One region of the Bradyrhizobium sp. ERR14 genome, then DNA from elsewhere that is predicted to be linked to it. Evidence: predicted binding sites of a transcription regulator. Region 1 holds the regulator's gene; each other region holds the start of a gene.
What was found. The regulator LexA, encoded in region 1, represses DNA repair genes until DNA is damaged. The targets are predictions, from matches to a motif close to TGTTCNNNNTGTGTTCNG.
Positions count from the first base shown of each region.

Region 2: uvrA (excinuclease ABC subunit UvrA) is a predicted target of LexA. The motif match lies at 7,394-7,411, and genes of this name have one in related genera.
Region 3: GGD62_RS11925 (YifB family Mg chelatase-like AAA ATPase) is a predicted target of LexA. The motif match lies at 4,714-4,731, and genes of this name have one in related genera.

Region 1 is NZ_JACIHD010000001.1:1,037,644-1,047,822, forward strand. It holds gene GGD62_RS05130 (S41 family peptidase) at 1-132, opposite strand, end outside; gene GGD62_RS05135 (alpha-hydroxy acid oxidase) at 487-1,620, shown strand; gene GGD62_RS05140 (HAD family phosphatase) at 1,629-2,258, shown strand; gene GGD62_RS05145 (hypothetical protein) at 2,429-2,635, shown strand; gene glp (gephyrin-like molybdotransferase Glp) at 2,863-4,074, shown strand; gene lexA (transcriptional repressor LexA) at 4,250-4,951, shown strand; gene GGD62_RS05160 (hypothetical protein) at 5,480-5,914, shown strand; gene GGD62_RS05165 (GAF domain-containing protein) at 6,133-7,074, shown strand; gene GGD62_RS05170 (ComEC/Rec2 family competence protein) at 7,084-9,360, opposite strand; gene GGD62_RS05175 (DUF2171 domain-containing protein) at 9,455-9,688, opposite strand; gene GGD62_RS05180 (MFS transporter) at 10,076-10,179, shown strand, end outside.
Region 2 is NZ_JACIHD010000001.1:923,972-934,150, reverse strand. It holds gene GGD62_RS04640 (AAA family ATPase) at 1-636, shown strand, start outside; gene GGD62_RS04635 (SRPBCC family protein) at 1,385-1,966, shown strand; gene GGD62_RS04630 (cytochrome D1 domain-containing protein) at 1,969-2,922, shown strand; gene GGD62_RS04625 (HAD family hydrolase) at 2,995-3,633, opposite strand; gene GGD62_RS04620 (DinB family protein) at 3,679-4,242, opposite strand; gene uvrA (excinuclease ABC subunit UvrA) at 4,323-7,298, opposite strand; gene GGD62_RS04610 (outer membrane protein) at 7,587-8,333, opposite strand; gene GGD62_RS04605 (outer membrane protein) at 8,554-9,228, opposite strand; gene GGD62_RS04600 (outer membrane protein) at 9,464-10,179, opposite strand, start outside.
Region 3 is NZ_JACIHD010000003.1:449,657-459,835, forward strand. It holds gene GGD62_RS11900 (type II and III secretion system protein family protein) at 1-1,266, shown strand, start outside; gene GGD62_RS11905 (CpaD family pilus assembly protein) at 1,322-2,056, shown strand; gene GGD62_RS11910 (AAA family ATPase) at 2,053-3,342, shown strand; gene GGD62_RS11915 (tetratricopeptide repeat protein) at 3,364-4,137, opposite strand; gene GGD62_RS11920 (PilZ domain-containing protein) at 4,317-4,562, opposite strand; gene GGD62_RS11925 (YifB family Mg chelatase-like AAA ATPase) at 4,791-6,329, shown strand; gene GGD62_RS11930 (hypothetical protein) at 6,439-6,912, shown strand; gene GGD62_RS11935 (PAS domain-containing hybrid sensor histidine kinase/response regulator) at 7,060-9,297, shown strand; gene GGD62_RS11940 (histidine phosphatase family protein) at 9,402-10,031, shown strand.

The sequences.
Region 1 (10,179 bases):
GAGCTGGGAATAGGCATTGTCCGCGCTCGCTGCCGCCCGTGCCGCCCATACACCACCGTGCGGGCTGGCGACCAGAAGGGTGAGACACGCTCCGGTGAGCGCGCCCAGAGGGAACAGCAGGGTTTTCCGCATGGATGGGCTTGCCTTTTTGCTTGGCGGTTCGCTTGAGCTTGCTTGGGCTCGTCTCTCGAGACTTGGGAAGCAGACTTGGGAAGCGCCATGCAATTGGCGATCCAATCCACTTCTCACAATACCATTCTGGTTTCTTCAAGGCCGGGATGCACCGCCGACCGGTACACCGCAAAAATCGCTTCGTTCGGGCCTAAACTTTTGGCAACGTTGCAGGACTGGCCCGCCCCCAAAGGTACCTAAAGGGGCAATCGGTGCGCCCGTCCACGCCGCGCAGCCATGCCATTTTAGGATGGTTTTGGAACGCTGGACGGGTTAGGCGATGACACAAGGCTTCAAATTCTCGGGAGGATAACAATGAACGAAGCACCCCGGATCCGGCCGGAACGGAACGTCGAGCTCGGCGCCAGCAACGAGCCGTTCCAAAACCTGCACGAATTCATTCGGAAAGCGCGGGCCAACCTCAACCAGAACGCCTGGGACTACATCGTGGGCGCCGCCGAGACCGAAACCACGATGCGCCGCAACCGCATGGCGCTGGACGAGATCGCCTTCCGCCCGCGCGTGCTGCGCGACGTCCGCAAGGTCGACGGCTCGGTTCAGCAGTTCGGCCGCAGGATGCGCCTGCCGGTGGTGCTCGCCCCCGTCGGCGCGCTCGAGATCTTCGATCCGGATGGCGCGGCGAGCGTCGCGCGCGCTGCCGGCACCTTCGGTGCAGCGCACATGCTTAGCTCGGTGTCCGAGCCCGGCCTGGAGCAGACCGCCGAAGCCGCACCCGATGCGCTGCGGCTCTATCAGCTCTATGTCCGCGGCGACGACGCCTTTGTCGCCGATGTCGTCAGCCGGGCCGAGAAGAGCGCCTATGCCGCCTTCTGCCTGACCGTCGATACCGCCCATTACAGCCGTCGTGAGCGTGACATCGCCAAGCGCTACGTTCGCGAAAGCCGCCTGCGTGCCACCGGCGGCGATTTCCAGAAGGGCCTGGAGTGGCGGACCGTGAAGATGATCAAGGACAAGTTCAGGATTCCGCTGATCCTGAAGGGCATCGCCACCGCCGAGGACGCCCTGATCGCGATCGATCACGGCGTCGAATGGATCTACGTCTCCAACCATGGCGGCCGCCAGCTCGACCACGGCCGCGGCGCCATGCATGTGTTGCCCGAGATCGTCGAGGCCGTGAAGGGCCGCGCCAAGATCATGGTCGACGGCGGTGTCTGTCGCGGCACCGACATCGTCAAGGCGATCGCGGCGGGCGCGGACATGGTCGGGATCGGCCGGCTGCAATGCTGGGCGCTAGCGGCGGCTGGCGAGGCCGGCGTCGCGCGGATGCTGGAGCTGCTGGAGGACGAAGTGCTGCGCTGCCTCGGCCTTTTGGGCGCCACGTCATTTGCCGAGGTCGACAAATCCTGCCTGCATCCGGCGACCGCCACCAACGCGCCGAGCGTCTTCAGCGCATTCCCGCTATTCGACCACGATCCCTATCGATACTGAGTGAAAGGATGCAAGTGAACTCGCTTTCTCCCGGCAGCGCGGATGCGCTTCTGTTCGATCTCGGGCGCGTGGTGCTCGACATCGACTTCTCCAAGGCGATCGCCTGCTGGGCGGGACATGCCGGCTGCCAGCCCGAGGCCATCGTCGCGCGCTATGTGCGTGATGAGGCTTACCGGCTGCACGAGGTCGGCAAGATCAGCGACGAGGACTATTTCGCCTCGCTGCGTGCTTCGCTCGGCATCGGCATTTCGGACGCCCAGTTCCTGGAAGGCTGGAACGCGATCTTCGCCGGCGAGATGCCTGACATCGCCGAGCTGCTGCCGCGCGCGGCGAAGCAGATGCCGCTCTACGCCTTCTCCAACACCAACCGGCCGCATGTCGACTATTTCTCGAAGGAATACGGCGAACTGCTCGGCCATTTCCGCGCGCTATATCTGTCGTCCAGCATCGGCCTGCGCAAACCGGATGCGGAAGCCTTCGACCATGTCGTCGCCGCCATCGGCGTGCCCGCAGGACGTATCGTTTTCTTCGACGATCTCGCCGAGAATGTTGAAGGCGCGCGGTCGCGCGGACTGACAGCGGTGCATGTGACGTCGCCGCGCGACGTCGGGAACGCCTTGACGGCATTGGGCATCTGACGATCTCCGCGCAGCGGGAGACGCCAACGTCGCACAAGTCTTCCGGAACCAATTTTTGCCCAAAATGAGGAACCAGAGCGCTTTGTGTATTTTTGTACGGAGTTCCGGGAACGGAATGGCCCCTTACGGACTCTTGAGTCCGTTGGGACTTCTACACCGGACTTATGCACGTGCTGGGCAAAACCTATCTCACCAAGCAAGCCTCTCTCCTGCTCGAATTCGCAAGAACCACCTCGGATTCGGACCTTTCCGCCAAGCTGATCAGCAAGGCCGCCGACCTGAAATCCCAGGCCGATCCGCTGCCCGACAAGGATCAAGGGCCGAAGGCTCCCGACGTCGCGCTGGACGCCGGGCCGGACCGGCCGAGCGGGAGTTGAGCGATGCTGGCCGTGGCGCTCGTCATTCTCGTCCTCGCCATGGCCACCCTCCTGCCGATCGGTCTCGTTCTCTGGATCATGCCACGCCAAGCCTGAGCCTGCCTTCCATTCTGGGCCGGATGCGGCAGGATAAATCCTGCCCGCTCCGCCATTTTGCCTCTGCCCCCGCGCTCGGCTAGAAGACTGTCGGAACATTTCATCCGAACGTGCCGAGCAGGAGTTTCGCCGTGGCCTTGATGCCGGTTTCCGACGCCCTTGCTACGGTGCTGGCGGGTGCAGAGCCGCTGCCTGCAGAGATGGTTTCACTCGACGAAGCCTACCATCGCGTGCTCGCGCAGGACGTCGCTGCGCGGCGCACCCAGCCGCCCCAGGCGATGTCGGCGATGGACGGCTATGCCGTGCGCGCGGCCGATGCGGCAACAATGGATTCCAGGCTGACGATGATCGGTGAGGTCGCAGCGGGCCGTCCGTTCACGGGAAAGGTCGGCGCCGGCGAAGCCGTACGGATCTTCACCGGCGGCGTCGTTCCGGACGGCGCGGATGCGGTCGTGATCCAGGAGGACACGATCGCCGAAGGCAAGCACATAACGATCAAGGAAGCCGCGATCGTGGGTCGGCACATCCGCCCCGCCGGCGTCGATTTCCGCGAGGGCGACGTTCTCCTGCGCAAGGGAACCCGTCTGACGGAGCGCGATCTCGCCCTCGCCGCCGGAATGAACCACCCGCAACTCGCCGTTTGCCGCCGTCCGAAGGTCGCGATTCTCGCCACCGGCGACGAACTGGTGATGCCGGGCTCAACGCCCGGGCACGGCCAGATCGTCTATTCCAACGGCTATGCCCTGCACGCGCTCGCCCGCAGCGAAGGCGCCGAGACCATCGACCTCGGTGTCGCCGCCGATACGCTGGAGGCCACCACCGCCGGCATCCGCCGCGCGCGTGAAAGCGGCGCCGACATCCTGGTCACGACCGGAGGCGCATCGGTCGGCGACCACGATCTGGTCCAGCAGGCGCTCAAGGACGAAGGCATCGCGATGGCGTTCTGGAAGATCGCGATGCGGCCCGGCAAGCCGATGATGCACGGGCGGTTAGGGGCGATGGGCGTCATCGGCCTGCCCGGCAATCCCGTGTCGTCCTACGTCTGCGCCTTCCTGTTCATGGTGCCGCTGATTCGCGCGCTATCAGGCCGTTCCGTGATTCATCATCATCGCGAGCGCGTCGTGCTGGGCCGCGATCTCGGCGCCAACGACCAGCGCGAGGATTATCTGCGCGCGCGCCTGGAAAAGCGCGACGATGGCGCGCTCGTCGCCCTTCCCGTCAGCCATCAGGACTCCTCTCTGCTTGCGAATCTTGCTGCAGCACAGGTACTTCTCGTGCGCGCACCGTTTGCGCTGAAGGCCGAGGCCGGCAGCCCCTGCGAGGTGCTGCGGCTCCCCGTCTGAACTGCGCCGCCACACGCATTCCGTGAGTTTCGTTCTGTTCACGGTAAATTAAGCAGTTGCGGAACACATATCGAACATATAGTGTCCGTTCATGATTTGTTTCGAGATGTAGCCGCTTATCGCTGAACTCATCGTCTCGGAATCGAACGACATCAACCGGGGGACTTTGTTCGAGATGTTAACGCGCAAACAATACGAGCTTCTGCGGTTCATCAGCGAGCGCTTGAAGGAAAGCGGCGTGCCGCCGTCCTTCGACGAGATGAAGGATGCGCTCGACCTGCGCTCGAAGTCAGGCATCCATCGCCTGATCACCGCGCTCGAGGAGCGCGGCTTCATCCGCCGCCTGCCCAACCGCGCCCGGGCCATTGAAGTGATCAAGCTGCCGGAGCTCCAGGCTGCCGCCGGCAACCGACGCGGCTTCACGCCAAGCGTCATCGAGGGCAATCTCGGCAAGCTACGCGCGAGCTCCAGCCCGTCCGCGGACGAGGGCGAGCGACCCGTTGCGGTGCCCGTGATGGGCCGCATCGCGGCCGGTACTCCGATCGAGGCTTTGCAGACCCGCAGCCACACGATCAGCGTGCCGCCCGACATGCTCGGCTCCGGCGAGCATTACGCGCTCGAAGTGCGCGGTGATTCCATGGTCGAGGCCGGCATCCTCGACGGCGACATGGCGCTGATCCAGCGCAACGAGAGCGCCGATACCGGCGACATCGTGGTGGCACTGATCGACGACGAGGAAGCCACGCTCAAGCGCTTCCGCCGCCGCGGCGCCTCGATCGCGCTGGAGCCCGCCAATGCCGCTTATGAGGTGCGCATCCTGCCGCCGAACCGCGTGAAGATTCAGGGCAAGCTGATCGGGCTTTACCGCAAGTACTGATACCGGAAGTACTCGATACTGAAGTCTTTAGCGCCTCGCGCGCGCCTTCGATCGGCCTCGCCGATCAGAGATTGGAGCGGATAACGGTCCGCTCCGGCTGGATAGTCTTTCTGGTATCGCACAGATTGTCCGGCCCCTCCTCCTTTCGCGACATCCTCGGCAGGCCGCGCGACGCAACATCGCTTCGCGGCCTTTCGAGTTCGAGGGGGGACGGCCCAAATGCGCAGCTCGTTTGAGTGCAGCCGCAGCAACGCTGATCGCATCACCAGCATCGCGTTGCCGCGCAATCGCATCACTCCGCCGGTCGTTGACACGCGCGGTTGTCGAGACGCGGCTGCCAAATGCACGGAAGCCGACTTTGTTCCTAACAAATTCGGAAAAGATGGAAAAGATAATGTGATCGGGGCTCGCGGATCCCAGCCGCAGATTTGCCTACAACCGAGCAGACCGTCACGTGCTTCCACTCTGGTAGGGGCCTGCGCCTCCGAAAGAGGTGCGGGTCGCTATCTCTGCATTGAGGAGCACCCGATGTGTGACTACAGCCTGCATGCCGTCGCGACGCGCCCCGCAGAAGTCGGCGAGACGATCGTTACGACAACATTCCGCGGCACCTCGACGCGCGGCTTCGCCTCCGAAGCCGATCTCTCCGTCGCGGTCTGCCTGCTGCCGGGGACGGAGCTCGCCTTCGCCGACGACGTCCGTTACGACAACCGCTGGATCTGGACGCGCACCGTCAACTCCCGCGTCGGCAAGTTCGGCAAGATCGATCCGCACATTCCCGATCGCCATCATGACGCGATCGAATTCCCGGACGGCAAATCCGTGCTGGTGACGCAACTGGTCGAAGGCCAGCGCGCAACCGTGCTGCAACTGCCGGTGACCCAGCCGATCGGCGAGCGCGAGCACAAGCCGCAGATCATCGCCGACAGTCGCCCGACGGTCACACGACTGCCGATCGGCTGACGCCCTCCGCCCGATAAGCCGAGGGCCAGGATTGAAATGCCGTCGCCGGCCGAGGCCGGCGAGCCCGGTGGGTTTTTGTTTCATGAAATTCGATCGGCGAGCGCCGCCGCCTCGCCTCGTCGCCGCACGAAGTTTGAGCCGTGCTGCCTGAATTTTGAACGTCCGCTCCGCAGCCAAATGACCGATGCTGTCGTGGTTTGAGGCGGCGGACACGCTCGATGAAAACCTTCATTCGCGTCGTTGAACTCTGGGTGCCTGACCGGACGCGCATGCGGCTGGAATTCGGCGGCGGCCTCTACGATGAAGGGCTGTCCGCGTTCAAGGCCGTCAGCGAAGAGCTGCACTTCGGATATGACGAGGGGCTTCCAGGCAAGGCCTGGGCCTGCGGCCATCCCGTCATCCTCACGAAATTCGCCAACTCCTATTTCAAGCGGATCGATCAGGCCGTCGCGGCCGGCCTCACCTGCGGCGTGGCGGTGCCGGTGTTCGCAGGCGAATTCCTGCAAGCCGTGATGGTGCTGTTCTGCGGCGACGACGAGGCGCATGTCGGCGCGATCGAGCTCTGGCACAACGATCCTGATCTCTCCCACGAGATGGGCCTCGTCGACGGCTATTACGGCGCGGCGGACATGTTCGAATTCAACTCCCGCCACACCAGGTTTCCTCGCGGCTTCGGCCTGCCCGGACGCACCTGGAAGGCGGGCCTGCCGCTGATCATCAAGGACCTGCACGACGCCAAGAGCTTCCTGCGCTGGGAGGACGCCGCCAAGGTCGGGATCAATCTGGGGGTCGGCGTACCCTACCGAACCGGCACCGACCAGACCTGGGTTTTGACATTCCTCTCGGCGCAGGCAACGCCGATTGCGCGACGCTTCGAGATCTGGGTCCCGAACGAGGCCCGTTCGGCACTGGTCTTTCGCGCCGGCGATTGCAGCGCGCAGACCGACCTTGCCGCACGCTATGCGGACAAATCCATCGCCCGAGGCGAAGGCAGCATCGGCGGCGCCTGGGCCACCGGCATGCCCGCGCTCAACGACGATCTCACCCATGACGGCTCGATCGCCGGGTCCGAGGCCTGCGCAGCCGGGCTGAACCGGATGGTGGCCCTGCCAGTCATCGGCAACGCAAGGCTCGAGGCCGTGCTGGCCTGGTATCTGTAATCGATGGCGTCAATCGTCGGCCTGCAAGTCTGTCTCCGATGGCGTTGCATCGCGGGTGCGGGGAGCCGCCTTCGGCACGAGGCTGCCGTCGAAATCACCTTCGCCGACACCGGCCGGTGACCACGGGCGGTTCGTGCCGCTCGCCCTCACCGCCTGAACCGAAAAGCCGTCGCCGCGCTGCGTCAATGCCAGCGCGCCCTGGCGAGCGAGCCGCTGCCGATCCACCACCATCGCGGCACAATCCGGCGGCGCGGGCCGCGACGTCACCACCAGCGCGGCGCGGCTGCAATCGTCCGCCAACGCGTCGATGCGCGAGGCCAGCGCGACCAGCCGTCCGTCGGCGAGCGGCGTCACGCAGCCGGACTCGTCGCACGATATGCCGCTCGCCAGCGCGCTACTGCCGGCATCGCGCGGATCAGCGTCGGCAGACAACCACTCCTTCAGCAGGAAATTGTCCTTGCCTGCCCTGATCAGATGCAAACGCCCGTCCGCGCCCCGCACCGCGACGCTCGCGCCGTCCCCGGCGATCAGGATATCGGGCTGCCGCACCGACAGCCCCCAACCGATGGAAAGCAGCAGCACCACGGCACCGCCCCAGCGCAGGGGCGTGCGCAACAGGCCCATCACGATGACCCCCAGGCTCGCTGCGATCAGCGGCGCGATGCCGAAGGCCGGGATGCGGCCGACCGCGCCCGGCAGTGCCGCCACCCAGCGCGAGACCGCGACCATCCAGTCGATCCCGATCCCCATCAGCCACCAGAACACGCCGTCGAGCCCGAACGGCGCTGCGAGCAGGCCCAACAGCCCCGCCGGCATCACCAGCGCAGAGACCACCGGCATCGCGCCGAGGTTGGCGAGCACGCCGTAGGGCGTGACGCGGTGGAAGTGGAAGGCGGCGTAGGGCGTGGTCGCAAGCCCTGCGATCAGCGAGGCCAGGAACAGCATCGCGATCTCGCGGCCGCCCCACAGCGCGATCCGCGCTGTCGCCGAATGATCGGGGGACGCAAACAGGTTCGGCATGCCGATCTGCACCAGCGCAACAAGTCCGAGCGTCGCGGCGAACGACATCTGAAAACTCGGATGCACCAGCGCCTCCGGTGCGACCGCGAGCACGATCAGCGCCGCCACTGCGAGCGTGCGGAAGGTGATGGCGCGGCGATCGACCATCACTGCGATCAGCACCACCGCCGTCATGAAGAACGATCTCTGTGTCGCGACCTCCGCGCCCGACAGCAGCAGATAAAACGCAGCCGCGACCAGCGCTGCGGCCGCCGACCATTTCTTGATGGCAAAGCCGGCCGCAAGTCCCGGGATCAAGGCCAGCAATGCGCGCACCGCGAAGAAGACCACGCCGGCGACGACCGCCATGTGATAGCCGGAGATCGAGAGCACGTGCCCGAGCCCCGAGATGAACATCGCGTCGTTGACCGGCGTGGAAATCGCATCGCGCCGCCCGGTGAGCAGCGCTGTCGCGATCGCGCGGTTATCGCCCTCAAGCGTGGCCCGGATGCGCGCATCGATCGTATCGCGCAGGCCTTGCATGAAGGCGGCATAGCGCAGCCGCAGGCCACCGGCATCGGGCGGGATTGAGGCCGTGATCGCGCCCATCACGAAGCCGGAAGCGCCGATGCCCTGAAAGAACATGTCGCGCGAAAAGTCGTAGCTGCCGGGACGCACCGGCGAAAGCGGCGGCATCAGCCGCGCCTTGAGCTGCACGAAGCTGCCGACCTCGGGTGCAGTGCCCTTGCGCACCGACAGCCGGACGCGCTCCAGCTTGACCTCGCTGCGCTGCGCCTCCATCGCGGTGACGCGCAGCACGAAACGATCGGTGCGCTCGCGGATATCGCGGGCCTCGACGAAACCCGACAGCGACACCGAATAGAGCGGCTTGGCCAGCACGGGGTGGGCGATGCGCGCCGTCTTCCAGGTCGCCACGGCAAAGCCGGAAGCGACCGCCGCAATCATGATCGCAGGCGCAAAGAGCCGGCTCCGCCGCAACAGGATCGCGCCAAACGTGAGCGCGATCGCCGTCGCGGCAACGACCCACAGCACTGGCTCATGATCGGCGGCAAAATAAAGGGCGATGCCGCCGCCGAAGGCGACCGGCACCCACGGCAACAGTCGCCCCGCGCCGGCCTCGGCGCGGGCCCATTCACGCAGCGTCTCGACGATTGCCGGCCAAGCTCCAAAGCCCGCGGGGGCAAAGCCGCCAGCCGGTGCAGCACGGCCGACCGGCCACGTCCCGGCAACTCCCTGGGAGCGTATTGGCCGGCCCGGCTCCGCCATATCCCTGCACCTAACGCGACGCGACTGGCAGTGAGGCTACCGGAACGTGCGACCGCGCGAATAGCGGTACAGATCGGGAACGCGAGAAGGCGCCCTACTTTTCCTCTTCCATGGTCACGGCGACCGACGCCTTGGCAGAGAGCCGCACCTTGTTACCCTCGACATCGGCAACGAGACCCTTGTCGATGAAATGATGATGGCCTTTGTGGCTACCCTCACCGCTGTCCTTCTTGGTCAACTTGATGCGATTGCCTTCGACGCGATCGACCGTGCCGACGTGGACGCCGTCGGCGCCGATGACTTCCATATGCTCTGCGATATTCTGCATGGTGGGTTCCTTTTCCGGCCCCCTCACAACGCCTGAGACGCCTTTCCGTTCGCTGGTTACCAGACGTCGCGGACAATTCGAGTCCTTGCGATCTCTGTCGCAAAAACGCCCCGTGTCAGATCGATTGAGCCGAAAGTCTCATAAGTTGGCAGCCCGTGGTGGGATTACACTACGGTTCCCCGCCTCCCTGACAGACGGGCAGGCAGTGGTGGCTCGCGGCTCTAAGGCCGCCGGAGCTCTTCTCAGGTGGCGCCAAACGCGCCTGAGGTCAGACGTTGCCGACGCAACTCTTTGAATTGGCGCCTGCAACGCCGCGCATCACGCTCTCCGCGAGAAGATCGACGCTGAATCAAGCGAGGAGGCGTTTTGAAACCATAGGAGGCGCACATGCAGGTACCGAGCGATTTTCGCCGCGTGATCATCGCTGCGTCGGTAGGAAACATCATCGAATGGTATGATTTCTATATCTTTGGCAGCCTGGCCGCAGTTCT
Region 2 (10,179 bases), 110 kb from region 1:
CTCAGCTTCGACGCCGCCATCACGATCGTTGTTGGAGAGAACGGCACCGGGAAGTCGACGATCCTCGAAGGCATCGCATCGCTCGCCGGCTACGACGATGCCGGGGGCGGCAAGGGCTACATGCCGGTCGATCATTCAGAGGCGCGCGAGAAGATGGGCGGCCAGCTCGGCAAGGCGCTGCGCGCGAGCTGGCTGCCGAAGATCAGCAATGGCTGGTTCTTTCGTGCCGAGAGCTTTTTCTCGGTCGCGCGGTATCTGGACAAGGCCGCGCGTGACGCCGGCCAGGTCGGTCCCGATTTCCTGTCGCACTCCCACGGCGAAGGCTTCCTGCGCTTTTTCGAGGAGCGCTGTCAGCGCCAGGGCATCTTCATCTTCGACGAGCCGGAATCGGCGCTGTCGCCGGCGCGCCAGATCGAGTTCTTGAAGCTGCTGCGACGCATGGAGGATTCCCGGATCTGCCAGGTCATCATGGCAACGCATTCGCCGATGCTGATGGCTTACCCGAATGCGCGGCTGCTGCGGCTCGGGAAATACGGGCTGGAGCCGGTGACGGTCGAGGCGACGGATCACTACCGGCTGATGCGCGAGTTTTGTTCGGATCCGCACGGGTTCGTCGAGGCGACGCTGGCGGAATGAATGTACCATCCGGTGCTCCTTCGCGCGGTTTCCCGTTCTCGCGGCACATCGTGCCCGAGCTTTTGCTTCAGTTGCCGCCCTCAAAAGTGCCGAGGGCGCAGGGAAGGCCGGGTGCCGGCTGGCACCCGCGGTCCACTGTGCGAAAGCGTGTGCTTAAAAAGCTGCACAGCGGCATACAGGTGAAGCCAAACATCCGGCCTTCCCTGCGCAGTGGTTTTACGGCTTATGTCGTGATCTCCCCGGGGAGCGATGCACTATTGCCCCGTCGCCTTGCGGATAGCTGATGCGCGCGCCCGGTCGGGCCGCAACATCACCGCAACACTTGGCGCACAGACCCCGGGCGCCAGGACCACACGATTTTGCCGTACGCAGGCTGCACCGGTCGTGTGCGCGTTAGTCCTTGCTCACGGTGTGACCCGCCCTGCAAACCACCTTCGCGCCGACGCAGCCCGCGTCCACCACGTCCCATCCCGCGTGTCGTGACGATCGCGATGCGCCCCTCGGCCGGGTTGGGATGTCCTTCTATACGATAATCCGAACTTCTGATAAAGAGAAATATTTCAATTCGGTGGCGTTGACCCTCCCATGGGTGTTTTGCCCGCCGGGTCGCGCAACAGCTTGTGGGTCGTGCCGAGCTCCGCCGCAACGGCGCCACGAACCGGTCTCCCCTCGGCCCCAAAATGCGCTAGGATGACCGCAGCGCGCATTCCAAGTCGCGCACGATCAACTGGACGTATGAGGAAACGAGATGAGGGTGACGATTGGACGGCGCACGGCCATGGCTGCGGCGCTGGCTGTGGTTGGGGCGGCAGGCTTGACGGCGACTTTGGGCCCGGCTTTTTCACCGGCGGCCTGGGCGCATGGGCCGACCCGGCAGAAGGTGCGGGAATCCATCGAGATCAACGCGCCGCAGGACAAGGTCTGGGCCGCGATCCGCAACTTCCAGGACATGGGCTGGCTTCCGCCCGTCACCAAGACCACCGGCGAGAAGGGCAACGAGGTCGGCGCGACGCGCCAGCTGACGCTGACGGGCGGGGCGACTGTCGATGAGGAGCTCTACAAATACGAGCCCGACATGATGAGCTATTCGTACCGGATCACCAAGGTCGACGTGAAGGTGCTGCCGGTGACAAATTATTCCTCGACGTTGACGGTGTCGCCGGCTTCCGACGGCAAATCCAAGCTGGAATGGGCCGGGGCGTTCTACCGCGGCTTTCCCAACAACGATCCGCCGCCGGAGCTGAGCGACGAGGCCGCGATGAAGGCCGTGAGCGGGCTCTACAAGACCGGCCTCGAAGCCCTGAAGAAGAAGATCGAGAGCGGTAGCTGATCGTGCGGATGCTGGTTCTGGCGGCGCTTGCCGCCAGCCTTTGTCATGCCAGCCTCGGCAGCGCCGCTGCCGAGGAGGCGTTCGTCACCAACCAGCTCAGCGACGATCTGATGGTCGTGGATCTCGCCGCAGCACGCAGCGTCGCGACCATCCCGATCGGCGGCAAGCCGGCCGGAATCGCCGTCAGCGCCGACGGACGCTTCGCCTATGTCACGAGCCCGGATGCCAAGGCGGTGACGGTGGTGGACGCCGCAACGCGGCAGGTGACGGGCCGGATCGAGGTCGGCGGCGGGCCGCTCGGCATTGCGGTGGCGCCCGATGGCAAGTCCGTCTATGTCGCCGATTGGTACGCGGCGGCGGTGCGGGTGATCGATGCGGCCTCGCGCAGCGTCACAGCCAGCATCGCGGTCGGCGCTTCGCCATCGGGTCTTGCGGTGACGCCCGACGGCAAGCTGCTGCTCTCGGCGGACCGCGATGACGACAGCGTCTCGGTCGTGGACACCGCGACGCGCCAGCGCAAGGCGACGATCAAGGTCGGCACCCGTCCGTTCGGCGTTACCATCGATGCCGACGGCAAGCGCGCCTACACCGCCAATGTCGGCTCCGACGACGTCTCCGTGATCGACATTGCAGAAGGGAGCGAGATCGGCCGCGTGCCGGTCGGCATGCGCCCCTATGCGGTGGCGCTGACGCTAGGCCGCGGCTTCGTCACCGATCAATATGGCGGCACCGTCAGCGTGTTCGATCTGGCGAGCCTGAAGCCGATCAAGCGCATCAATGTCGGCGACTATCCTGAGGGCATCAACGCCACCGCTGACGGCAAGCGCATCATCGTCGCGTGCTGGGAGAGCAATACGCTTGATATCATCGACGCAGCCGAGCTGAAGGTGATCGGCGAGATCAAGACCGGCGATGGCCCAAGGGCGTTCGGAGCGTTCCTGCGCAAGACGGAGTAGGGTGTGTAGGGCGGATTAGCGCAGCGTAATCCGCCATCTTGCATCGGCGATCGATCGGCGGATTACGCTGCGCTAATCCGCCCTACGATTGCACACCGCGTCTGCAATCTCCTCCATCCGCTCAAACACGTGATCCGGCCCGTGTGCCCGCAGCGCTGCCGGTGCCGCATAGCCCCAGCACACCGCGCCGCAGGCAATCCCGACGCTGCGCGCTGCCTCGATGTCGCGCACCTCGTCGCCGATCGCGATGACCTGGCCGGGCTCCACGCCGGCGCGCCGGATGACGCGGCGGAATTTCGCGGGCTTGCCGAACAGCGAGGCCGAGCAGTCGAAATGCGAAAACAGCGCGGCGGTCTCGCCAAGCTTCTCGCGCGCATTGGCCTCGCTGTCGGACGTCACCAGCGCGAGCTGCACGTCGTTGTCCGTCAGCGACCGCAGCACGGTCTCGACGCCCGCAAACAGCGAGATCTCGCCAGTTGCCTCCGCCTTCAGCCGCCGCGCATGCCCCGCGATTGCCGGTAGCTTCCACAGCGGCACTTCGAGGCGGCTGAGGATCTCCCGCGTCGAAGCATGCCGCAGCCCCTCGACGTCCTCATCCCGCACGCGGCGAAAGCCGAAGCGGTCGGCGATGTCGTTGACGGTGCGCAGGAACCACGGAAAGCTGTCGGCGAGAGTGCCGTCGAGATCGAAGATGGCGAGGGAGTAGGGCATGTGAGGAAAGGCTCCGGATGTCGCTTCGTCCATCCGGCGATTGAACTAGAATTTCCACACGGTGTCTTCGGTCCAGCCCAACGCAGCGAACTCGGCGGCCCGGAGCGGGGCTTCTCCCTCGGCAAAGAACTCGTCGAGCTGAGGCGGGGCGACGGCTGTCTCGGACAGCATGGCGTGCGCCTGACCGCGATGATGGATCTGATGCTGGAAGAGATGCATCAGGAGCCGGTCGCGGCGCTCGGTTTGCACCTGCGTGTCGCGATTGATCTTCACGATGTCATCGAGTCGTGCGGGCGTCAGCGTATCGCAGATGGCGATCAGCCGCTTGTCGAGCGCAGCTTGAGCGGGCTTCAGCGCGGCAAGGGAAGGGTAGGGCACTTCGTTTTTCCAGGCCGCCGGTCCGACCCAGCCCCCCTCCAGCGCATCGATATAGAAGAGATCGATGACATGGATGTGGTTCAGGGTGCGCTGCAGGCTCGGAAAGAAGCCGGTGCGGTGGGCTTCGAATTCAACCTGGGACAGCGCGGCGCAAGCCGAGAGCAGCCGATGGTTGGCCCAGGCATTGTTGTGGGCGAAGGCGCGATAGGTCTGCACGAGTCCAGCGGACATGTTGGTTCGTCCCGATCGGATAGTGACGGATTACGCTACGCTAATCCGCCCTACAGCGCTGCGGCTTCAATGCAAAGCTGCTACTCCGCCGCCTCGCTCGTGCTCCTTCGCTTCGGCTTCCGTGCCTTCTTCAGCACCGGCTCCAGGAATTTGCCCGTGTAGCTCCGCGGCGCCTTGGCGATGTCTTCCGGCGGGCCCCAGGCGACGATCTCGCCGCCGCCGTCGCCGCCTTCGGGGCCGAGGTCGATGACCCAGTCGGCGGTCTTGATGACTTCGAGATTGTGCTCGATGACGACGACCGTGTTGCCCTGTGCGACCAGCTCGTGCAGCACCTCCAGGAGCTTCTTGACGTCGTGGAAATGCAGGCCGGTGGTCGGCTCGTCCAGGATGTAGAGCGTGCGGCCGGTGGCGCGCTTGGACAGCTCTTTTGCCAATTTGACGCGTTGCGCTTCACCGCCCGAGAGTGTTGTCGCCTGTTGGCCCACGTGAATGTAATCGAGACCGACGCGGTGCAAGGTTTGAAAAGTCTCGCGCACGCGCGGCACCGCCTTGAAGAACTCGGCGGCTTCCTCGACGGTCATGTCGAGCACGTCGGCGATTGACTTGCCCTTGAACAGGACTTCGAGCGTCTCGCGGTTGTAGCGCTTGCCCTTGCAGACGTCGCAGGTGACGTAGACGTCGGGCAGGAAGTGCATCTCGATCTTGATGACGCCGTCGCCCTGGCAGGCCTCGCAGCGGCCGCCCTTGACGTTGAAGGAGAAGCGGCCGGGCTCGTAGCCGCGCGCCTTGGACTCGGGCAGGCCGGCGAACCATTCGCGGATCGGCGTGAAGGCCCCGGTGTAGGTCGCGGGGTTGGAGCGCGGGGTGCGGCCGATCGGCGACTGGTCGATATCGATGATCTTGTCGATGTGCTCGAGGCCCTCGATGCGGTCATGCGGGGCGGCGCCCTCGCTGGCATTGTTCAGCTTGCGGGCGATGGACTTGTACAGCGTGTCGATCAGCAGCGTCGACTTGCCGCCGCCGGACACGCCGGTGACGGCGGTGAACAGGCCGAGCGGAATTTCGGCGGTGACGTTCTTGAGATTGTTGCCGCGCGCGTTGACCACCTTGATGGTGCGGCGGTGGTTCGGCGGGCGCCGCTCCGGCACCTCGACCTCGAGCTCGCCGGTCAGGTACTTGCCGGTCAGCGATTTCGGGTTGCGCATGATCTCGGCGGGCGTGCCTTCGGCAATGATGTTGCCGCCATGCATGCCGGCGCCGGGGCCGATGTCGAGGACGTGGTCGGCGAGCAGAATGGCGTCCTCGTCATGCTCGACCACGATCACGGTGTTGCCGAGGTCGCGCAGCCGCTTGAGGGTGTCGAGCAGGCGCGCGTTGTCGCGCTGGTGCAGGCCGATCGAGGGCTCGTCCAGCACGTAGAGCACACCGGTCAGGCCCGAGCCGATCTGCGAGGCCAGGCGAATGCGCTGGCTCTCGCCGCCGGACAGCGTGCCGGAGGAGCGGGACAGCGTGAGGTAGTTGAGGCCGACGTCGAGCAGGAAGGTGAGACGTTCGCGGATCTCCTTGAGAATGCGGCCGGCGATCTCGTTCTGCTGCGCGTTCAGCGCCCCCGGCACGGTCTCGAACCATGCACCGGCGCCCTTCACCGACAGCTCGGAAATCTCGCCGATATGCTTGCCGCCGATCTTGACGCAGAGCGCCTCGGGCTTGAGCCGAAAGCCCTTGCAGCCCTCGCAGGGCACGTCGTGGAAATACTTCGCCAGCTCCTCACGCGCCCACTCGCTCTCGGTCTCGCGGTAGCGGCGGTTGATGTTGGTGATGACGCCCTCGAACGGCTTCTTGGTGTCGTAGGAGCGCACCCCGTCCTCGTAGGAGAACTTGATCTCGTCCTCGCCGGAGCCGTGGAGGATCGCGTTCTGCGTCTTCTTGGCCAGGTCCTTCCACTTGGTGGTCAGCGTGAACTTGTAGTGCTTGCCGAGTGCGGTCAGCGTCTGCACGTAATAGGGCGACGACGACTTGGCCCAGGGCGCAATCGCGCCCTTGCCGATGGCGAGCTCCTTGTCGGGGATGACGAGGTCCTCGTCGACATGCTGCTCGACGCCGAGGCCGCCGCAGGCCGGACACGCGCCGTAGGGGTTGTTGAACGAGAACAGGCGCGGCTCGACCTCGGGGATGGTGAAGCCGGAGACCGGGCAGGCGAACTTTTCCGAGAACAGGATGCGCTCGGGGCCGCTCTTGTCGTGGATCTTCGCCGTCTTCTTTTTCTCCTCGGCGGGCGCGGCCGCGGGTGCGTCGGCGAACTCGACGACGGCAAGGCCCTCGGCGAGCTTCAGCGCGGTCTCAAAGCTCTCGGCGAGGCGCTGGCCGATGTCGGCGCGCACCACGATGCGGTCGACGACGACGTCGATGTCGTGCGGGAATTTCTTGTCGAGCGTCGGCGCCTCGGCGAGCTCATGGAAAGTGCCGTCGATCTTGACGCGCTGAAAGCCCTTCTTGAGCCATTCGGCGAGCTCCTTGCGGTACTCGCCCTTGCGGCCGCGCACGACCGGCGCGAGCAGATAGAGGCGGGTGCCCTCGGGCAGCGCCAGCACGCGGTCGACCATTTGCGACACGGTCTGGCTCTCGATCGGCAGGCCGGTGGCCGGCGAATAGGGCACGCCGACGCGCGCCCAGAGCAGGCGCATGTAGTCGTAGATCTCGGTCACGGTGCCGACGGTGGAGCGCGGGTTCTTCGACGTCGTCTTCTGCTCGATCGAGATCGCCGGCGACAGGCCGTCGATCTGGTCGACATCAGGCTTCTGCATCATCTCGAGGAACTGGCGCGCATAGGCCGACAGCGATTCGACGTAGCGGCGCTGGCCCTCGGCATAGATCGTGTCGAAGGCGAGAGAGGATTTGCCGGAGCCGGAGAGGCCGGTGAACACCACCAGCTTGTCGCGGGGAATCTCGACGTCGATGTTCTTGAGGTTGTGCTCGCGCGCGCCACGGATAGTAATTGCGCGCAGGCTGGAGCCCGCGTTCTGTTGTTGGCGCTTCGCCTTGATCACTTCATCCATCCGAGTTGCCCTCAAGGAATCCCATGGGTGCGCGACCGCGCCAATAAAAAAGGCGCGCTCGCCCGGAACCGGGATCGGCGCCGATGGGGTTGTCAGCGAACGTAGGAAGAACGGAGACGGATTTCCAGTGGGACTTGCGAATCGTCAACGGAATGTTGGCGCGCTGGCGGCATCTGGCAGCAGGGGCGTTGCGGAACTGCGCGACTAGCGTGCTCGCAAAAACAAAAAGGCCGGCGCGAGGCCGGCCTTTCGTGACGATGGGACGTCGGTAGCGATCAGGACTTCAGATCAATACCGGGCGACCACGGGGCCGCCGAAGGTGTAGTTGAGGCGGACGGTACCCATGTCGACGTCCTGCTTGATCCGGTCGATGCGGTCGTTGACGCCGAGGATCGTGAACGAGTTGTTGCGCTTGCCCATGAACAGGTGGTCGTATTCGATCGCAACAGACCAGTTCGGTGCGAAGCCGAATTCGATGCCGGTGCCGACCGCGCCACCCCAGCGGGTCTCGCTCGCGCTGTCGAGGACGACGCCACCCAGCAGACCGTTATATTTGGCGTGCGTGACGGCCGCGCCACCCTTCACGTACCAGAGCACGTTGTTCCAGGCATAGCCGACTTGGCCGGTGAACAGGCCAATTGCGTCGATCTTGGTCTGGTTGACCAGCGGGCCAAGCACCAAGCTCGTATTCGAGCCCTTCAGGTTGGCCCAGTCGCCCTGAGCTTCGAGACCAAACACCCAATTGGCCGACTGCCAGCGGTAGCCGACCTGGCCGCCGACGACGCCGCCGGTCGCATTGTGACAGCCTTCAGCCGTGTCCGGACCGGCAATGCCGAAGATATTGTTGACGTCCCAGCAGTTGCGGCTCGAGGCGCCGCCGCCGTTGATACCGATGTAGAAACCGCTCCAATTGTACATCGCGATCGGCGCGACCGGAGCCTTGGTGTAGGGGCGGGCCGCCAAATCGGCCGCCGAGGCGGGTGCCAACGCGCTAAGTGCGAACAAGCTGGCCGAAGCCAGCAAAAGCTTCTTCATATCCATTCCCCAGTTCCGTTTCTTTCTGACCTTCCGAAAAGCGGAAGAGCCAGCGGACCTATGACCCGACTAATGTCATTGCTTTACACCATTAAAGCCAAAGGTTGTGTCACCCGGGGGCCACATCTCTGCGAAAACGCGAGCGAGCCGGTTGGCGCGCAAGAAACAAAAAGGCCGGCGCGAGGCCGGCCTTTCGTAACGCGAGGCGTTGAAGTGTAGCTTAGTACTTGGCAACAACCGGGGCGCCGAAGTGATAGTTCACGCCGACCTGCACGGTGTGGAAGTTGAGCGTGCCGGTGGTGACCGGAGCGCCGAGACCGGAGAAGTAGGTCTCGCCGCCGAGGCTGCGATAGAGGTACTCGCCCTTGACCGACCACTGCGGAGCGAAGAACGCCTCGACGCCGGCGCCGACGGTCCAGCCCGAGTGGAACTTGCTGTCGGAGACGGTCACGCCGAGCGCGCTGACGCTGACCTTGTTGTCGATCCAGGCGTAACCACCGGTGCCGTAGAACAGCACGTTGTTGACGGCCCAGCCGATGCGGCCGCGGACGGTGCCGAGCGCGTCGGTCTTGGACGACACGGTGATGCCGAGAGCAGTCGCCGAGGCGCTGACGTCAGCCCAGGAACCATCAGCCTCGATGCCGAACACGACGTTGCCGGCCTGCCAGTTGTAGCCGGCGGTGCCGCCGACGAAGCCACCCTTCATCTTCGGGTCGCCGGAAGCGTTTTCCCAGGCGCCGCCACCGACGATACCGAGATAGAAGCCGGTCCAGTTGTAGACGGCAGCCGCCGGAGCGATCGGAGCCTTGGTGTAGGGGCGGGCTGCGAGGTCGGCCGCCGAAGCGGGCGCAGCGAGAGCGAACAAACAGGCCGAAGCCAACAAAACCTTCTTCATTTTCAACTAATCCCAGTCCCAGTTTCTGTTGTTGCCTTCCTGACCGGAAGGGCAGCGGACTCAACGGCCCAACTAATGCCGTGCTTACACCACTAAAGCCGCAAGTTGTGTCTCCGAAAAGCCACAGCAGTCGAAAAGGTGATGGTTACTGACTTATTGCCCCCCGTTCATGTCGCGCCAAACGAAAAAGGCCGGCGCGAGGCCGGCCTTAGACGTCAATGATGTCAGAGGGATATCAGTACCGCGCGACGCCCTGCGCACCCCAGTTGAAGTGATAATTCACGCCTGCCTTGACCGTGTGGACGGTATCGGTCCACTCGGACCGGTTGGTCACGACGGGGCTGTACTGAATCGTGCTCTTGCCGAAATCGATATAGTTGTATTCGACCTTGGCCGACCAGTTCGGAGCGAACATGTATTCCGCGCCGGCGCCGACGGTCCAACCCCAGCGGGTGTTGTTCTGGATGAAGACGTTTCCGGGGACGCCATCGTAGCGATGCTGAATGTCGCCGACCGCAGCGCCGCCGCTGACGAAGAAGAGAGCGGGGCCGGTCGAGTAGCCGAGACGGCCCTTGATGTCGCCGAAGCCGCGGATTCTCGTGAAATAGGTGTCGCCGAGGCCGGCATTGATCTCGGCCGAACGACCGTTGATGTCAGCCCAATGATAGTCGCCCTCGATGCCGAACACCCAGTTGGCCGCCTGCCAGTTGTAGCCGACCACGCCACCGACAAAGCCGCCGGTGGTGTCGTAGTTCTGACTTCCCGCAAAGAGCGCCGTATTCGGACCGCCAAAGAAGGTTTCGTCGCTGCGGCCCCAGGCACCACCGCCCTGCACACCGAGGTAGAAGCCGGTCCAGGTATAGATCGGAGCGGGGGGCGCGACCGGCGCCTTTGTATAGGGACGCGCTGCGAGATCCGCAGCACCGGCCGGAGCCGAGAGGGTCAGCGCAA
Region 3 (10,179 bases), on a different contig from region 1:
CGCGAGGTCAAGGACGTGCTGGTGGCCGATCCCAAGATCGCCAATGCAGTGATCCGCTCGGCCCAGCGCGCCTATATCATCGGCGGTCAGGTCGGCCAGACCAACGTCGTGTTCTTCACCGCCGACGGCCAGCAGGTCGCCTCCTATGACATCGCAGTGAAGCGCGACCTCAACGGCATGCGCGCGGCCCTGCGCCAGTCGCTGCCGGGCGTCCAGATCGAAGGCGTCGGCGACAGCGTGATGCTGACCGGATCGGTGTCGAGCCCGGTCGAGGCCCAGCAGGCCGGCGAGGTCGCCGCAAAGCTGGTCGGCGGCTCGGACAAGGTCGTCAACAGCATCGTCGTGCGCGGCCGCGACCAGGTGATGCTCAAGGTCGTCGTCGGCGAAGTGCGCCGCGACATCGTCAAGCAGCTCGGCGTCGATCTCAGCGCCAGCCTGAACGCCGGCACCGCGGTGGTGAATTTCAACAATTCCAACCCGTTCTCGGTCTCGGGCGGACCGATCGTCGGCAGCAACGGGCTCGGCGTTGCCGGCCTCGCCAAGGGCGTCGCCACCGTCAGCGCCACCATGCGCGCGATGGAAAGCGCCGGCGTCATGCGCACGCTCGCCGAACCGAGCCTGACCGCGATCTCAGGCGAATCCGCCACCTTCATTGCCGGCGGCGAATTCCCGATTCCGGCAGGCTATTCCTGCGATCCGGTCACCCACGTCTGCACCACCCAGGTCACCTACAAGAAGTTCGGCATCTCCCTGAACTTCACCCCGGTCGTGCTCAGCGAAGGCCGCATCAGCCTGCGCGTGATGACCGAGGTCTCGGAGCTGTCGAATACGAATTCGATCACGTTGACGCAGGCGGTGTCCTCGACCTCGAGCAACTCGATCACCATCCCCTCGATCCAGACCCGCCGCGCCGAGACGACGCTGGAGATTCCCTCCGGCGGCTCGATGGCGATGGCCGGCCTGATCCAGCAACAGACCAAGCAGGCGATCAACGGCCTGCCCGGCGTCGACCAGGTGCCGATCATCGGCGCGCTGTTCCGCAGCCAGGACTTCGTCAACAACGAGACCGAGCTGATGGTGATCGTGACGCCCTATGTGGTGCGCGCGGTTGCCCAGAAGGAATTGGCGCGGCCCGACGACGGCTTCGCCCCGGCCTCGGACGCGCAGACCGCGCTGCTCGGCCGCATGAACCGCCTCTATGGCATCGCGCGTCGCGTCGATCCGATCGCCGGCGCGCCCGGCGATTTCGGCTTCATCATCGACTGAGACGAACGGACGGCTGGGGAACGGGGCGGGATTTGGGGCAAGAGGGGATGAAGCGATGACGAAGACGATAGCCGATCGACGTCGCAATCTGGGCGTCGCGCTGGCACTGACGGGACTCTCCGTCATGCTGGGCGCCTGCAACACCACCGGCGAGATCGTCACCCAGACGGTGCCGACCGACTATCGCCAGCGCCACCCGATCGCGGTGCAGGAAGGCAAGAAGTCGATCGTGATCTTCGTCGGCAAGGCGAGGGGTGGCCTGTCGGCCGCACAGCATTCGGACGTCGCGGGCATCGCCCGGGACTGGGTGCGAGAAGGCACCGGCTCCGTCGTCGTCGACGTTCCCGTCGACAGCGCGAATTCGCGCGCGGCGGCTGCGACCTATCGGGAAATCCGTTCCGTGCTCGCATCCGGCGGCGTGCCGTCGCGTGCCATCGTCCAGCACCCCTATCGCCCTGAGGATCCCGGGCTGCTGCCCACCATCCGTCTGAGCTATTCGAAGATCGCCGCGGTCGCCGGCCCTTGCGGGCTGTGGCCGGAAGACCTCGGCCCTAACATCCTCGATCCCGGCTACAACGAGAACCGGCCCTACTTCAATCTGGGCTGCGCCAGCCAGCGCAATCTCGCCGCGATGATCGACAATCCGGCCGACCTGGAGCAGCCGCGATCCGAGACGCCGGCCTATACCGCGCGGCGCGACATCGCCTTTGATCGCTATCGCAAGGGCACTGCGATCTCGACTCTCAATTCCGAGGCCGACAAGGCCAAGCTCAGCGACACAGGCAAATGACGGGCATTCACAACGAAGAAGCGGACGATCCGCAGCACCCCGAGGAACACATTGCGCCGGTTCCCCGCATCTCGGTGCAGGCTTTTTGCGAGACCGAGAAGACGCTCGCCGCGGTGACCGCGGCAGGGCAGGACCGCCGGCTCGCCAAGGCGCACCTCACCGCCAAGGACGGTGGCCTTGCCGCGGCGATCGAAGTCTATGAATCGATGCCGACGCCGAACGTGATCGTGATCGAATCCGACGGTACGCGCGACATTCTCGAGGGACTGGACGACCTCGCCGGCGTCTGCGACCCCGGCACCCGCGTGGTCGTGATCGGCAATCCCAACTACACCGCACCCTATCGCGAGCTGGTGCGCCGCGGCGTCAACGACTATGTGGTGGGACCGGTTGAAACCCTCGATGTCGTCCGCTCGATCTGCAGCCTGTTCTCGGCCTCCGAGGCCATCATCACCGGCCGGGTCATCGCGGTGGTCGGCGCCAAGGGCGGCGTCGGCGCCTCCACGGTCGCGCACAATGTGGCCTGGACCATCGCGCGTGACCTCGCGCTCGATTCCGTCGTGATCGACCTCGACCTCGCCTTTGGCACCGCGGGCCTCGACTACAACCAGGACCCCGTGCAGGGCATCGCCAACGCGGTGCTGTCGCAGGACCGGCCGGACACGGCGCTGATGGAGCGCCTGCTCTCCAAATGCACCGAGCGCCTCAGCCTGCTCGCGGCGCCTGCCACCCTCGACCGCGTCTATGATTTCGGCGCCGAAGCTTTCGACGCCGTGTTCGACACGCTGCGCATGACCACGCCCTGCATCGTGCTCGACGTTCCCCACCAATGGTCCGGCTGGACGCGGCGCGCACTGGTGAACGCCGACGACATCGTCATCGTGGCCGAGCCCGATCTCGCCAATTTGCGCAACACCAAGAACATGCTGAGCGTGCTGAAGGCGGCGCGGCCGAACGACCGGCCGCCGTTGTACTGCCTCAACCAGGTCGGCATGCACAAGCGCGCGGAGATCGAGGTCAAGGCGTTCGCCAAGACGATGGAAAGCCAGCCGATCGCGGTGATCCCGTTCGATTCGAAACTGTTCTCCACCGCAGCCAATAACGGCCAGATGATCGCGGAGGTCTCCAAGAGCCACCGCACCACCGAGCTGTTCCAGAACATGGCGAACCGCCTCGCCGGGCGCGGCGAGGTGAAGAAGCCGAAGCGCTCGCTGCTCGGACCGCTGCTGAAGAAGCTGAAGGGCAAGTCAAGCCGCAACTCGGCGCCGCATCGCAAGGCGTCGTAAGCGTACACCAGGAGGGGCGGATTACTTGTCCGCCCGCTGCTGCTTCTTCGCCAGCAGCTGCCGCAGCGCCGCGACCTTGGCCGTGGCCTGGTCCGGCGGCAAATCGGCCTTCACGAGGATTTCGGCCTCGGCCTCGCGGCCCTGCAATCCCAGCACGAGCGCGAGATTGGCGCGGACCCGCGCATCGTTCTGATTGCGCTGATAAGCGCGGCCGAGCACCTGTTCGGCCTTCGGCAAATTGTTTTGCAGCATATAGGACAGGCCGAGATTGGACAGCACGGTCGGCTCGTCCGGCACGATCTTCAACGCCGCGGCATAATATTGCTGCGCCTCCTCGTTGCGGCCAAGCTGATCGAGCGCGGCACCCTGCGCCGACAGGATGCGCCAGTCCGGATCCTCGGGCGTATGCGCGCGGCTGAGGACGTCGAAGGCCTGCTGGAAATTGCCGCTGTCGGCGAGCGCGCGGCCATAGCCGGCGAGCAGCGCCTTGTTGCTGGGATGGGCGAGCACCGCCTGCTCCATGACCGCAACCGCCTGCGCGCGCTGGCCGGACTCGCGCAGCGCCTTGCCGTAGGCGAGCGCAATGTTGGGATCACTGGGCTTGGCGCGATAGCGCTCGCGCAACGCATCCATTTCCGGCTTGGCATCGGCCTTGACGGCCGTTTCCGATCTGACACCGAGCGCGCCGGTCACATCCTCGATGCCGGCGGTCTGGCAGCCACCCAAGGCGAGCACCAGAAGTGCGGGAAGCAGCAATCTCGCCGGGGGAGAGGCGAGGGACGAACGCTTGGACATACTCTGATCACTCGGCAACTGATCAGAGATGCTTACCGATTAACGCTAAATTCCCGTTAAGGACGCGGCTTGGGAGATCTCAAAGCATGATCCGGAAAAGTGCGCAGCGGTTTTCCGAAAAGATCATGCTTGAACAATAACCTAAAGCGCGATGCGATTCATCCTCATCGCGTCGCGCTTTAGTCGGTGAACTCGGCACCGAATTCGCAGCCGATGCGCCAGCGCAGGCGGCACTGGCGGGAATAATCGGGTGCGAAGATGATGGTGAATTGCGGCGGCACTTCCAGGAATTCCGCCACCACTTTCACGCCGCCATCCGAAATATCGGTGATCGTGCAGTCCCGCGGCAGCGAGCCCGCGCCAAAATGGATCTTGGCGAGCCGGCTGCATACCCGACGTTCGCTTCTCCGGCGATTTGCAAGCATTTGAATTGTTCACCCGTTAGACCACGGCCCATCCCGCAGCCTTAGGAGTAGCGGACATTCGTTGGAATGTGCTGAGGACAGAGGGTGGCATTCGAGGCTTAGTGTCGGCGTGGTGTTTACGTTTGGTTAGGGCTTGCTCCCCGTCCCAGATCGTTCCCGTATTGTTCTTGCGGAAACCGCCCGCCTCTGCTACCCCTAATTGTGCGAGAGGGGCAGGCTGGTTTGAGCATGGTTCAACGGGTTTCCACCGTCGCCTTTGAGGGGATCGAGGCCCGTGCGGTCGACGTGCAGGTGCAGGTCGCGCCGGGCCTGCCGGCCTTCGCGATCGTCGGCCTGCCGGACAAGGCGGTGTCGGAGGCGCGCGAGCGGGTGCGCTCGGCGCTGATCGCCTCCGGCCTGGCGCTGCCGGCGCGGCGGATCATCGTCAATCTGGCGCCGGCCGACCTGCCGAAGGAAGGCAGTCATTACGACCTGCCGATCGCACTCGGCCTGATGGCGGCGATCGGCGCGATCCCGCCGGATGCGCTGACCGGCTTCACCGTGCTCGGCGAGCTCGGCCTCGACGGCTCGATCGCGCCCGTGGCCGGCGTTCTTCCCGCCGCGTTCGGCGCCAATATGCGCGAGGAAGGGCTGATCTGCCCGGTCTCGTGCGGCTCCGAAGCGGCGTGGGCGAGCCCGAACATCCAGATCATCGCGGCAAGCTCGTTGATCCAGATCGCCAACCACTTCAAGGGCACGCAGGTGCTGTCGCGGCCATCACCGAAGGTGCATGAGCCCGCCGCCTCGACGCTCGACCTGCGCGACATCAAGGGTCAGGAAAGCGCCAAGCGCGCGCTGGAGATCGCCGCCGCCGGCGGGCATCATCTGCTCATGATCGGCGCGCCCGGCGCCGGCAAGTCGATGCTGGCGGCGCGCCTGCCCTCGATCCTGCCGCCGCTGTCACCGAGCGAACTGCTCGAGGTCTCGATGATCGCCTCCGTCGCCGGCGAGATCGAGGGCGGCGCGCTGACCGCGCGGCGGCCGTTCCGCTCGCCGCATCATTCCGCCAGCATGGCCGCGCTCACCGGCGGCGGCACGCGTGCAAAACCCGGCGAGATCTCGCTGGCGCATCAGGGCGTGCTGTTCCTCGACGAATTGCCGGAGTTCGATCCGCGCGTGCTGGATTCACTGCGGCAGCCGCTGGAGAACGGCGAAGTCGCGGTGTCGCGCGCCAATCACCGCGTCACCTACCCTGCCCGCTTCATGCTGGTCGCGGCGATGAATCCGTGCCGCTGCGGCAACGCGTTCGAGCCGGGCTATGCCTGCAAGCGCGGCCGCGTCGACCGCTGCACCGGCGACTATCAGGCGCGCATCTCCGGCCCGCTGATGGACCGCATCGACCTGCGCATCGAAGTGCCGGCCGTGACCGCGGCGGATCTGATCCTGCCACCGCCGGCGGAAGGCTCCGCCGAGGTCGCCGCCCGCGTGGCCGCGGCGCGCGACATTCAGCTCGCGCGTTATGCCGATGCCGGCCTGCCCAAGGTTCGGACCAATGCCGAGGCCCCAGCCTCCGTGCTGGAGGAGATCGCAAAGCCGGACGCGCAGGGCCAGAAGTTGCTGCACGACGCCGCCGAGACCATGCGGCTGTCGGCGCGCGGCTATCACCGCGTGCTGCGGGTGGCGCGCACGCTGGCCGACCTCGATCGCGCCGACAAGATCGGCCGGCTGCATCTTGCCGAAGCCTTGTCCTACCGCGCACTCGCGGAGGATGTGCGGCAGATGGCTTGATCATTCCGCGCATCAACCCGGCGGTAACGAGTTTCCTTTACGCTCTGCAAACCATAAGGCCCGCTAAGTTTCAATTACGAGTTCCCCGGGCCCCGGCGAGTAGAGTGTCATGTTGCGTTTCAAGTTCCTGGCCTCGGTTGTTCCCTTGTTGGCGGCTGCGGTGTTCGCCCGCGCGGAGATCGGTTCGGTCTCGAATCCCTGCATCGCCCTCGGCGAAACCTCGGTCGAGCTCACCTCCCTGTTCTGGACGGCCGCCGTCCATGTCGCCTTCACCGAAGATCCCGCCCGGGCCACGGTGCGGGTTCAGATCACCGACGATGCCGATACTGCGGACTTCGCCGTGGTCGACGACGGTCTCGGTTCCGAGCCGGATTCCTGTCAGGCCAATCCCTCGACGCGCCGGGTCTCGATTGCCGCTCAGCCCGTCGATGGCGGCCAGGTGATCTATCTCTCCACCGAAGGGCCGGCGGATTACCGCATCTATGTGCGCTCGAAGTCGTTCTCGCAGCGCGAGGCCGCGGCGCTGATCGTCGGCGCCCATGGCGGCCATCGCCCGCTCCCGCTCCAGGCCGCCTCGCTCTGAAGCGCGCCGAGATCAGGCTGTGAGGCGTTAACACCTCGTTAGTCCTGTTTGGAGGCAGCGCCAAAGCCTCAAGCTGTTCGCAAGGTCGGCGCGACATCGTCGCAGACGGCGGGTGGCGGGATTCGAGAAAGAGTCGGGGTCGGTGCGATGGGTCGGACGTTCCGGATCAAGGTGCGCATGCGCCGTTTCAGGCGACAGCATCCCCGCATCGCCTTCGCGATCCGCTCTTTCATGATCTTCTCGGCGACGTTCGGCGGCGCCTATGGTTTCGTGTCCGGCAGCCGGTCCGAAAGCTCCGGCTACGATCCCCACACCTTTGCGATCGGCGCGAGCTTCCTGTTCGCGCTCGCCTGCCTCGGCCTTGCGACGCTGAGCATGCGCCTGCGTTTCGTGAACAAGCGGCTGCGCACCCTCGCCGCCCACAACGAGGCGCTGATCGACCGCAATTGGGAGCTGAAGGAAGCGGAAGAACGCGCCCGCAGCCTGTTCGAGCAACAGGGCGACCTCATCGTGCTGCGCGCTACCGATGGCCGTATCACCTTTGCCAACGAAGCCTATTGCGCGCTCGCGGGACAAGCGCGCAGCGCGCTGGTCGGCACGCGTTTCGATTTCGACGTGCTGGAGCAGGGCGACAGCGCCCGCGAAAGCAGCGGCACACGCATCCACGACCAGAAGATCGCAACCCCGCTCGGCGCGCGCTGGATCGCCTGGCGCGAAGGCTATGTCCGCCTCGATGCCGGACAGCCCGCCGAATTGCAGAGCGTGGGACGCGACGTCACCGACCGCACCGAGACCGAACGCGCTCTGTCCGACGCGCGCGACCAGGCCGACGCTGCCAACCGCGCGAAATCGCGCTTCCTCGCGATGGCCTCGCACGAAATCCGCACCCCCCTGAACGGCATCATCGGCATGGGCGGCCTCCTGCTCGACACCAATCTGACCCCGGAGCAGGCGACCTATGCCAAAGCGGTGAAAACCTCGGGCGAAGCCTTGATGGCGCTGATCGAGGAACTGCTCGACTATTCCAAGATCGAGGCCGGCAAGCTTGATCTGGAGCAGCGTCCCTTCGCGCTCTCGACCCTGGTCGAGGAGATCACCGAGCTGCTCGCGCCCCGCGCGCAGGCCAAGACGCTGGAGATCGCCGCCTATGTCGACGAGCGCCTGCCGCTGGAGGTGGTCGGCGATGCGGCGCGGCTGCGCCAGGTGCTGCTCAATCTCGCCGGCAACGCCATCAAGTTCACCGGGAGCGGTGGCGTCGCGCTGATCGTCGAGCCCGGTATCTGGCCGAACGAGATCAGCTTCCTGGTCCGCGACTCCGGTATCGGCATTGCGCCGGAGGCGCAGCAGCGCATCTTCCGCGAATTCGAGCAGGCCGACGAGCGCGTCGCCCGCACCTATGGCGGCACCGGGCTTGGCCTTGCCATCAGCGAACGCATCGTCAAGCGCATGGGCGGCCGGATCACGCTCGCAAGCGAGCCGGGCAAAGGCTCGACCTTCGAGATCGCGGTGCCGCTTCCGCCCTCGCAAGCCAGTGCGGGACAGACGGCCTTTCCGAGCCCCGACCTCACCGGCAAGTCGATGCTCCTCGTCGCCGACGGCATCGAGGCCTCGCTGATCGCGCGGCGCCTCGAGCGCTGGGGTGGCCAGACCTGCATGGTTGCGGATGCCGCGGTCGCCGAAGCGCTGCTGCCGGAACGCTCATGGCACGCGGTGCTGATCGATCGTGCGATCGGCCCTGCCGCGGCCGACCAGCTGGGCGAACTGGCCCGCGCGCATGCGCTGCAGCGCCTCGTGCTGCTGACCTCCAGCTCGCGTCACGAAAAGCTGTCGCCGGCCTTCACCGGTTTTCTGGTGAAGCCGCTGCGGGCGGCCTCGCTCGCCGCGCGCCTTGCGATGACGCCGGAGGTGGCCTCGCCCGATCTGGCGCCGGAACCACCGGCGGAAGCTGCCGGCGCGACACCGGCCAAAGCAGCGACCAAAGGCCTGTCGATCCTCGTCGCCGAGGACAACGAGATCAACGCGCTGTTGATGCGCTCGCTGCTGACGAAGCTCGGCCATCGCGTCGTCATCGCCGTGCACGGCGAGGCCGCGCTGGAGTCCTGGCTCGCCGCTTCATCGGCCGGCACGCCCTATGATCTCGTGCTGATGGACATCCAGATGCCGCAGCTCGACGGCATCGAGGCGACGAAGCGCATCCGCGCGCATGAGGCCGCGACCGGCGGCCACCACACGCCCATCCTCGCGCTCACCGCCAATACGCTGGTGGAGGACCGTTATGCCTGCTTCGAGGCGGGCATGAACGGATTCCTGATCAAGCCGCTCGATCGCGACAAGCTGGACGAAGCGCTGGCAGGGCTGGCGGCGTCACGGCGGCTGGCTGTCTGATCCGAAAACCTCACGGGAACTTCGTCCCGTCAGCAATCGATAATTGAAATCGACCGCGTTGCGCGCCACCATCCTCCGGGGGCCTTTGCAGGAGGGTTTCGCGCATGACCGTGCTTTGCCGCCTCATATTCATTGTTCTTCTCGCTGGATTTTCCCGACACGCCGCGGCCGATACGCCGGAGCTCATCGCCTCGCTCAAGCAAGGCGGCTACGTGCTGATCTTTCGGCACACCGCCACCGACGACAGTCAAAAGGACGTCTACCCCTTCAAGTTCGACGACATGAGCGCCCAGCGTCAGCTCAGCGAAAAGGGCAGGGACATGGCGCGCCAGATCGGGGCAGCGGTCAAGGACCTCGAGATCCCGATCGGCGATGTCTACACCAGCCGACTCAACCGTGCGATCGAGGCCGGCAAGCTGATCTCCGGCCGCGAAGTCAAGCCGGTTGACGCGTTGACGGACAGCAGCAACGCCAGCGCATCGGGAATGGCAAACCCGACCGGCGCCAATGCAAAGGCCGGACAGGCGGTGCGCCAGCTCGTCGACGCGCCGCCGAAAGCTGGTACCAACAATTTCCTGGTCACCCACAAGACGAACATCGCCGATGCCTTCGGCAAGGAGGCCGGTGACGTCGGGGAAGGCGAGGCCTTCGTTTACAAGGCCGGCATCTCCGGCCCCGCCACCTTTGCCGGACGCATCAAGCCTGCAGATTGGAGCGCCAAAGCCGGCAAGTGAAGCGCCCGCATTCGACCCTGTTCGCTGGTGTGATGGAGGGGCCGGATTTCCCCGGGCTCCCGACGAGCCGGCTCACGCGGACGGTATCCGGCCAATGTCTCGGCAACTGAGATTTGCCGGGACATTGCCGAAACGCCGCGGACAGATT